3 regions of the Microbulbifer spongiae genome follow, and region 2 is predicted to be linked to each of the others. Evidence: predicted binding sites of a transcription regulator. Region 2 holds the regulator's gene; each other region holds the start of a gene.
What was found. The regulator sigma-54, encoded in region 2, starts transcription at its own class of promoters, with help from an activator protein. The targets are predictions, from matches to a motif close to TGGCACANNNNTTGCNNT.

Region 1: M8T91_RS11900 (pilin) is a predicted target of sigma-54. The motif match lies at 2,213-2,230, and genes of this name have one in related genera.
Region 3: M8T91_RS13975 (NarK family nitrate/nitrite MFS transporter) is a predicted target of sigma-54. The motif match lies at 1,436-1,453, and genes of this name have one in related genera.

The regions. Positions count from the first base shown of each region.
Region 1 covers NZ_CP098023.1:2,839,602-2,842,848, forward strand. Annotated here, with positions in the region: gene M8T91_RS11890 (acyltransferase family protein) at 1-411, opposite strand, end outside; gene M8T91_RS11895 (serine hydrolase domain-containing protein) at 414-1,607, opposite strand; gene M8T91_RS11900 (pilin) at 1,685-2,152, opposite strand; gene pilB (type IV-A pilus assembly ATPase PilB) at 2,532-3,247, shown strand, end outside.
Region 2 covers NZ_CP098023.1:1,176,526-1,179,772, reverse strand. Annotated here, with positions in the region: gene lptA (lipopolysaccharide transport periplasmic protein LptA) at 1-69, shown strand, start outside; gene lptB (LPS export ABC transporter ATP-binding protein) at 166-891, shown strand; gene M8T91_RS04860 (RNA polymerase factor sigma-54) at 1,044-2,504, shown strand; gene hpf (ribosome hibernation-promoting factor, HPF/YfiA family) at 2,756-3,046, shown strand; gene ptsN (PTS IIA-like nitrogen regulatory protein PtsN) at 3,050-3,247, shown strand, end outside.
Region 3 covers NZ_CP098023.1:3,337,564-3,340,810, reverse strand. Annotated here, with positions in the region: gene M8T91_RS13975 (NarK family nitrate/nitrite MFS transporter) at 1-1,275, opposite strand, end outside; gene M8T91_RS13970 (Re/Si-specific NAD(P)(+) transhydrogenase subunit alpha) at 2,435-3,247, shown strand, end outside.

The DNA.
Region 1 (3,247 bases), 1.7 Mb from region 2:
TAAATAAAATTGCTCTTCAACTGATAGGCTCCAGGTATGCTTTAGATAGTCTGGAATATCTCCATAAGCTGCCGCATAGTCGGAAAGATAAAAAAAAGCAATGGCAGCATCCCGCAAATGGGGATAGTTCGGTCTTATAGAATAAAAGACCAATAGATAAACCATTAGCATTAGTGAAAGAGCAGGCATTAGACGTCTTGCCCTTTTTTTATAGAATTCAAGAAGTTTTGGTTCACGCTGAAGACTCCGCGTTACCAAATATCCAGAGAGAACAAAAAAAATATCAACCCCGACAAACCCACCAGAAAATCCAGGAACACCCGCATGGAAAAGTACAACCATTGCAATTGCTATGGCTCTTAATCCATCCAAATGTGGAAAATAAGATTTAAGCTTGACTGGCTCATTCATTGTTAATACTGGTTATAATAGTTAGCCAGTGTCTTATACAGAAATTTATTCATACCATCATTTGCAGGACCATTTGGCGCTCCATTCCCCAGCCGAACTGTCACTCCTCCAAACTCATCAATTACCACAGAACCCGCCATCCCGAACAAATGACCTGATTGTATATAAACAGAAAAGGATTGATCATCGAGTCGATATTCAAATAAACCGTACCCAAAGCAATTCTCTAGGAGCCCAACATCGCAATTTTTAACAGGAAATCCGGAAAGCAAATTCAAAGGCTTTCTTGATAGCATAATATTCACTTTATCGGCAAGCGCAGATGCATTCCCGCTTAGTCCCGCCGATGAAGATAAGGCATGAAAATCGAAACTACTTGTATACTCTCTACCAAAAAAATTACTATTGCGAAAATCGTACTCCACTTCATCAGGGAAGTATTCATTCTCTACAAACTTAACGCGCTTACTTTTGAGCGCATATCTAGTTGATATTAAGTCTTTAAATTCTTGTCCCGATACTTGCTCTACTACAATACCAAGAAAACAGTATCCCAGGTTAGAGTATACAAAGCGTTCACCAGGATAAAAATCTAACGTAAGACTTGCTAATCTTTCGGGCTGATATGGACACCATGGTTTTCTCCAAGGTGTGAACATTGGATCGCCACTTCTCTCTCGGTCAAAACCGGCCGAGTGCGTAAGAAGTTGTTCCACCTTAATTTGCTCTACACGTCGATCTTGAACCTCATTCAAAGCAGGGAGAAATTTAATTAAATCATCATCCAATTTTAAAAGTTCATCATTAATGAATTCTAGCGCGGTATCTGCGACAAATAACTTAGACATACTTGCAAAACGGAAGCGCGTATTTTTATCAATTTTTGAAGAGAATATTACTGGCCCTAACCAGCCACTTTCACAATGATGCAATTCGCCTTCGGGTGAAACATATGCCAGCTGATTGGCAAGGGCCCACCCTTCAAAAATTGCATACTCCAAAGCTTCATACATCCAGCCTGGCGCAACTTCAGAGCACTGAATAGTAAAATAAGCTGCTGCAGACTCTATGGGATAAAAAGCCCTCTTGACCTCCAATCTATATGTAACCCAAAAAAAAGTTGGCAGGCCCATAAAAAATAAAATTAAAGTATAAATTACGATCCTTTTTAGCACTTTTGCTCCATTTTTACCCAAGAAAAAGGGCACCAAAGGTGCCCTTCTTGTATGCAGTATTAAATACTATCTGTACTGCAAACTTTGGCTTTTATCACTTAACCTGACTTTTCATCACAGCTTGAAGGTCGATATTCATCATCAACATCAGTAGCGCAGCTCCAAACTCCTTTATTGGTACGAGTCCAGATTAGCTCTTTGCCACTTAGAGCGGTTGCAGCTTGCTGGCCAAATTTTGCTGTAATAGTGGTATCAGCTGTGGAACTAAATGCAATTACTAATCCTGTTGTGTTGGCTCGGGTTGAACCAGAGCCGCTACCACCACCAGTACCGAGCAACAGATTACTCTCGGTCCAACCAAGCGCACAATTGGCCTCAGTGGTAATCCCCTCCAGTAAACAGGTTTCAATCGCTGTTTTCAAAGCTGCTGTCTCCTGCATAACACGGCTAACCTGGGACTTAGCCACATAATTTTGGTATTGCGGAATGGCCACCGCAGCAAGAATGCCGATAATCGCTACGACAATCATTAATTCAATAAGAGTAAAACCCTGTTGCTTTTTCATTGTAACCGTCTCCATACACTTGTCTTGTAAGGTGAATCCCGTGAGGAAGTCGTAAAACAATATACAAGGATTGTGCCAATTCTGACAAGCAAAAGCCTAGGGCCTTTGGCATAAATGGGATCTGTATCACTTATCCTGTCTGCGGCCGTTTCTCGGTAAGCAAGAGCTGACCAGAATCAGCCGTCAGTGACAAAATTTGTCAATATTTAACGAATTGATTTTATATTTTTATCTGACGGCCAATACAGCTTGGTTTGGCTGATAGGGGTTCTTTCGTTATATTTGGCCCTGACCCTTGGCCTTTTTACCCAGAAGTAGTGGGGTAAAATAGCACTCCTCTTTGTCAAGGGTTCGGTAACTTTTTGCGGCGGTGTATTCCATGACAGCTCCCCCCCTCAGCGGCCTGGCCAAACGCCTGGTGGCAGACCAGATTCTCGACGCAACCACGGCTGCTGCTGCCACCCAGGCGGCGCGGCGGGAAAACCAGACCTTTGCCCAGCACGCGGTGGAGGCCAAACTGGTCAAGGCCCGCGAGCTTGCCGGGATTGCCGCCCAAGCCTTTGGCACCCCCTTGTTTGAGCTTGGCAGTTACAACTTCGAGCTGATCCCCAGGGAAGTCGTCGATGAAAAACTGATCGCCAAACATTTTGCCCTGCCCCTTTACCAGCGGGGCAACCGCCTGTTTGTGGCCGTGGCAGACCCCACCAACCTGGCGGGGCTGGATGAAATCAATTTCAACACCGGCCTCAGTACCGACGCGGTGCTGGTGGAGGCGGACAAGCTGGCGAAAGCCATCGAGAGTTACCTGTCCCATAACAGCGATATGGGTGCGGGCCTGGAGGGCATGGACGACGAAGCGCTGGACGCCCTGGAGGTGGGCAGCGACGAGCCGGCACAAGATGACGAAGAACCCGGCGGTGACGAGGCCCCTGTTGTACGCTTTGTGAACAAGGTGCTTCTGGATGCGATACGCAGCGGCGCCTCGGATATTCACTTCGAGCCCTACGAAAAAACCTACCGGGTCCGCTTCCGCACCGATGGCGTACTGCACGAAGTGGCCAAACCCCCCATCCAGTTGGCACCCCGCCTCTCCGC
Region 2 (3,247 bases):
GGTCGCGTAGAGATGATCTGGAAGCCGGAAAAGAAAGAATCCCCCGACAACGGGAGAGGGGGCCAATAGGTCCCTACCCGAGCCCGTATACAGTACTAATTCACTGTCAAACCTTTACCGGAAGGCACTCTGTGCCCACGGCAGGGAAAGATTTCGGAACACACTATGCCAACGCTCAAAGCGTTACACCTCGCCAAGCAGTACAAGAAAAGAAAAGTCGTTCAGGATGTCTCCGTCAGCGTCACCAGTGGTCAGATAGTTGGCCTTCTGGGCCCCAATGGTGCCGGGAAAACCACCTGCTTTTACATGATCGCCGGCCTGGTCCGGGCCGATACCGGGCGGGTATTAATCGATGATGAAGACATCACCGGCCTTCCCATGCATGGTCGTGCACGCAAAGGGATCGGCTATCTGCCCCAGGAGGCCTCGGTATTCCGTCGCCTGTCGGTGCGCGACAATATTCTCGCCATCCTTGAGACCCGTAAGGACCTGTCCCGCCCTGCACGCCAGCAGCAGGCCAAGGCACTGCTCAGTGAGTTCAATATTACCCATATCGAGCACAGTCTGGGGATGGCCCTCTCCGGGGGAGAACGCCGCCGGGTGGAAATCGCCCGCGCACTCGCCACAAATCCCAGGTTTGTATTGCTGGACGAACCTTTTGCTGGGGTAGACCCGATCTCGGTCAACGATATCAAGGACATTGTCCGCCACCTGCGCAACAGGGGTATTGGTGTCCTGATTACCGACCACAATGTGCGCGAAACCCTCGATATCTGTGAAACCGCCTATATCGTCAGTGAAGGCCATATTATCGCCGCCGGCACTCCGGAAGAAGTGCTCGTGAACCAGCAGGTGCGCGAGGTCTATCTGGGGCACGAATTTACCATCTAGAGGAAAAGCTGCCATTTTTGCGCTCAAATTCCGCACTGGGCAAGATTTATAGGCACGTTTATTGCTTGTGTTATCCCGACAAGCGGGGTAGTCTGCGCCATTATGGGTAACTTTTGGTGAATACCGGCCACCTCGGTTTGTAGCGCCCCACTATGAAGCAGTCTCTTCAGCTTAAGCTCGGCACCCAGTTGACCATGACCCCGCAGTTGCAGCAGGCAATACGCCTGTTGCAACTGTCGACAATGGATTTACAACAGGAGATCCAGGCCGCTCTGGACGGCAACCCCATGCTGGAAGTTGAGACTGACGAGGTTCTCTCTACAGCCAATATCGCAGAGAGCAACGCCCAGCAGGAGCCGACAGCTGGCTCAGAAAGTGCAATCGCCTCCTCCAGTGGTGAGCACGAACTCAGTGAAGACAGCTGGAGCCAGAATATTCCCGACGAGTTGCCGCTGGACTCCCGCTGGGACGAAATCTACGGCAACTACAGCAGTGGGTTCGATGGTGACAAATTAGAGTTTGAGCACAGTGCTCCCGGAGACAGTCTGCAGGATCACCTGCACTGGCAACTCAACCTCACCACACTATCTGCGCATGACAAGTGGATCGGTGAAAACCTGATTGATGCGATCAAGCCCTGCGGACTGCTGGGAACCCCCATTGCTCAGATCACAGCGTCCCTCCATGTTGAAGAGGATGAGGTCCTCGCCGTGCTCAAAGCGATCCAGCAGTTCGAGCCCACTGGCTGTGGCGCGCGGGACCTGCAGGAGTGTCTGCTGTTGCAGTTGCAGCAGCTGCCAGACAGCACACCCTGGCTTAAACAGGCCAAGGACATTATTGAACGCCATCTCGGTCTGCTCGGCAAACGGGACTTCCGCCAACTGAGCCGGCGCACAAACCTGAATGAGGCCCAGTTAGGCGCGGTAATTCGCCTGATCCAGACCCTAAACCCCACCCCCGGGGAGCGCTATGGCAGAGAGGAGACCGCCTACGTCATTCCTGACATCCTCGTTTCCCGCAAAGGGTTGCGCTGGCAGGTGGATCTGAATGGGGAAATCACCCCGAAAATCCGTATTAATAATCACTATGCCGCCTTGGTCAGGCGCGCAGATAACTCCAGAGAAAACAGCTTCCTGCGGGACCACCTCCAGGAGGCGCGCTGGTTTTTGAAAAGCCTGCAGAGCCGCCACGATACCCTGCTCAAGGTGGCGACCTGTATTGTTGAGAAACAGCAGGGATTCCTCGAAGAGGGTCCCGAGGCCATGAGACCGATGGTACTGGCAGATATTGCCCAAGCCATTGGCATGCATGAATCCACTATCTCCAGAGTCACCACCCAGAAGTACATGCTGACTCCCCGGGGCGTTTACGAGCTCAAATATTTTTTCTCCAGCCATGTCAGCACCGATTCCGGCGAGGACGCCTCGTCAACCGCCATTCGCGCAATGATTCGCAAGCTGATTGATACCGAAGCCCCACGCAAGCCCCTTTCGGACAATAAAATCGCCCAGGAACTCGACAGGCAGGGAATCAAGGTAGCACGCCGCACAGTAGCAAAATACCGGGAGTCCATGGGAATCCCCTCTTCCAGTGAGCGCAAACGCTTAGCCTGACCCGCCACTATCCACTCTTACACGGCAATGCTGCCCAGCGCTCGGTTTCATTACCCCCCAGCCGGCACTGGCTGACTACTCGACCCAAGCTTCACATGCAGTCACAAACTGACTGGCGCCCTGAAGGTTCAATCCCCAACCAAAACCCAAACTTTGAGTATATGCTTCCATTCTGGCCCACTTCCTAGTAGGGTTGCGGCCCGAAAGGAAGCCGTTAGCCGGTATGCGGTGCACTCGGTAAGGAGAAATCCATGCAGATCAACATTAGTGGTCACCACGTCGATATCACCCCTCCCATGCGCAGTTACTGCGAAAACAAATTGGAAAAGCTGTCTCGGCATTACGGCAACATTACTAACGCCCAAGTCATCCTATCCGTTGAAAAACTGATCCAGAAAGCCGAAGCCCGGGTACACATCAATGGCCATGACCTCTGTGCAGGCTCTGAGGATAGTGATATGTACGCGGCCATTGATGCGCTCGCGGACAAACTGGACCGCCAACTCAAAAAGCACAAAGAGAAGTTGCAAAGCCACCGCTGAATTATGACACTCGAAGCATTACTTTCCCCCCAACTCAGCTTTTGCCATCTGGCAGGGAGCAGCAAAAAGAAGTTACTGCTCAATATTGCCCAGGCGATCGCCGAGCAATATTCCCAACATGATGCCGATACCATCTTCAATCAGTTGATTGCCCGCGAGCGCCTCGGCTCCACCGGCATCGGGGAGGGTGTTGCCATACCA
Region 3 (3,247 bases), 2.2 Mb from region 2:
GCCGGTGATTCCCGCAATCTGGCCGGTGAGGCGACGTTGAATCAAAGGGACCACTGCGAACACTGCCCCCTCGCCAGCTTGCACGAAGAAAGAGCAGGCCATGGCAGCGGCAACGGCCAGGTAAAGCGGCCATTGGGTATCGATAAGGGCCATGGTGAAGTATCCCAGAGCCAGTCCCGCTGTGAGTACCAGTAAGGTGGGCCTGCGCCCCCAGCGGTCACTGATCAGTCCGCCCGCTGGACGCGACATCAGATTCATGAAAGCGTAGGCCGAACCGAGCAGGCCGGCTTTTACCGGGTCCAGGGTAAAGGTCTCTGAGAAGAACAGGGGCAGCATGGAAACCACAGCAAGCTCTGAGCCAAAAGTGGCAAAGTACAACAGATTGAGAACCACTACCTGTTTGAATTTATAGCGGTGTATCGGCGCTGGCGGGTTGTTGAGGACTTCGCGGTTTACCTTGTAGGTCTTGTGTGTATCCAGCATATAGAGCAGACCGAGACCACAGTAAATTATTGTGGCAGTGGTGTTGGAGAAAAGGCCAATTCCGCTGGACAATCTCCAGGTGAGTAATGCCAATGCTGCATAGATAGGAACCTTCACAATTAACAGCAGTATGAAATCCCCTCGGCTGGTAATTTCCATGCCCCCGATTTTTTTTGGTTTGAAATAGGCAAGGCCTTTGGGAGTGTCTGTCACTGAAAAGTAGTAAATGACACTGTAAATCAGTGCGATGATTCCTGTAAGGCCAATGGCATAGCGCCAGCCATTGTCACCACCAACAATGAGGGCAATCGCTGGCAGGGATATGGCTGCGGCGGCGGAACCAAAGTTTCCCCAGCCGCCATAAATACCCTCGGCAGTGCCTAACTGACGCACGGGAAACCACTCCGATACCATGCGGATGCCAATCACAAAACCTGCACCGATAAATCCCAGAAGAAAGCGGCCGATCGCTGCCTGTATAAAGTTGTCTGCCAGTGCGAAGATAAAGCAGGGCACACTGCCAATGGCCAGGAGCAGGGAATACGTAAGTCGCGGTCCATATTTGTCTGTGAACATACCGACTAGGATACGCGCAGGAATGGTCAGGGCTACATTGAGAATTAAAAGTGTTTTGACCTGATCCGGGGTCAGGGACAGACTTTTCGCAATGGCCATTAAGAGCGGGGCATGGTTAAACCAGGCAAAGAACGTGATAAAGAAAGCCACCCAAGTTAAGTGAAGTATTTTTATCTTGCCGCGGAATGAGAGTAAGTTGAAAGGCTCACTTGTCATGCACATTTCCCTTGTTTGTAAATTCCCGAGGCATACAAAGTTTACAATTGAAGTCTAGAGATTGGTGTCGTTGCGCTTTGTTGCCAATTAATGTCGGTGGAGGAATCGCCCCACCGAGGTAATATATCCGGGTTGGGTCATTGGATCATCTATTTATTGCCATTCAATTAATATGCCATTATTACAAAGTTGGCGTGACTGTTCCTTGGAGGCGCAACAGAAAAGCGATTTCGTACAGTTGCACCGTAAATATGAATTTATTTTTCCTGTTCCAGGTAGTGAGAATAATGACAACTGCAGTTTTTTGGTGCGGCAACTTGCGGTTATTATTTTTCTTGCACAATCAGGGTGCCTCTGTAAATATTAAAAGTGATTAAATAGGGTGGTGATAATAGGCAATAACTGAGCTAATGTTTTTCTTCTGCTCAAATGGCTTGTGTCAAGGGGTTATTCTGGGCAGTGCATGCTTGGTCAATGGAATTTGGATCAAGAGCCGATAGAAAAGGCAACATCGGTATATAAATTACGTTGACTAGCGGCTTAGAAGAAAGTCATGATTATACTGAATGACATTATATAATAGAAATACATTGTACAATCAAACCGTTTGGATTTAGATGTATTCACAACAGTGGGACTGCGTAACTGCGCATTGGCTCCATTTATAGTCTTTGTCTTCCCCACCAGGGTCCAATGCGGATTTTGCCGGGAAATTTGTTTTAATCTGGGCGCTCCTCAACGATGGTTGGAGGTCTGTGCCCGATAATCCAATTGCTTTTAAAAGCTGTTGGGTTAGCTATCAGCGCAATGAAGCGTGATGTTGGTAGGCCATAAGATTTCTGGCTGGTTAATGATCGGCAGCGCCTGGGTTCTGTGTGCTATGCACTGGGTAAATTCACAGACTGGCCGGGTTTAAAGCTCGTGTTAACTGGCCCAGCCAACAGACTTGGTTGCAAGTGTTACTTTTGATGGAGTCTAGTAGAGCGGGTCTTTACTCTGGTTTTTTAAAAGAGACTTATAAATTTCACCAATTACCGCTATTAGAAGAGACCACTTTTCATCTCCAGCCCACCGGTTTACACTCCTGCTGTTTATAAATTGGGCAATCCGAAGAAGACCCAGCAGTACATCTAGAGAACAAACCAAGAGGGGCACAGCGGTGATAATAGCCATACCTAAGGAGACCGCGGAGGGGGAAGCGCGCGTAGCGGCAACTCCCGACAGCGTAAAGCGTTTGCGCGATTTGGGTTTTTCCATTGCGATGGAAAAAGGGGCTGGTGATATGGCCAGCTTTCCCGATACGGCTTATGCTGAGGCCGGGGCGGAAATCCGCAATGATTTGAGGACATGCCTGGCGGATGCAGGAGTGGTCCTCAAAGTACAGGCCCCCACTGATGAGGAACTGGCACTGATCCCCGAAGGGGCCACCGTGATTGCTTTTCTCAAGCCGGCGCAAAATGCAGAACTCCTGCAGAAACTGGCCGATAGAAAGATCAATGCACTGGCTGTGGAGTCTGTACCCAGGATCTCCCGCGCACAGAAAATGGATGCGCTCAGTTCCATGGCGAATATCGCCGGCTATCGCGCAGTAATCGAAGCTGCACATAATTTCGGCCGTTTCTTTACAGGTCAGATTACGGCTGCAGGAAAAATTCCCCCCGCAAAAGTCCTGGTGATTGGTGCTGGTGTCGCCGGCCTCTCTGCGATTGGCACTGCAAAGAGTATGGGTGCCATTGTGCGCGCCTTCGACACCCGTTTAGAGGTGCGTGAGCAAGTGGAATCCATGGGAGCGGAATTCCTGACTGTGGAAATAGAGGAGGAGGGTTCCGGTACTGGTGGGTACGCCAAGGAGATGTCCAAGGAGTTTATTGAAGCGGAAATGACCCTGTTCCGCGAGCAGGCCAGAGAAGTGGATATAGTCATTACGACAGCACTGATCCCTGGCAAGCCAGCCCCAAAGCTCTGGCTTGCC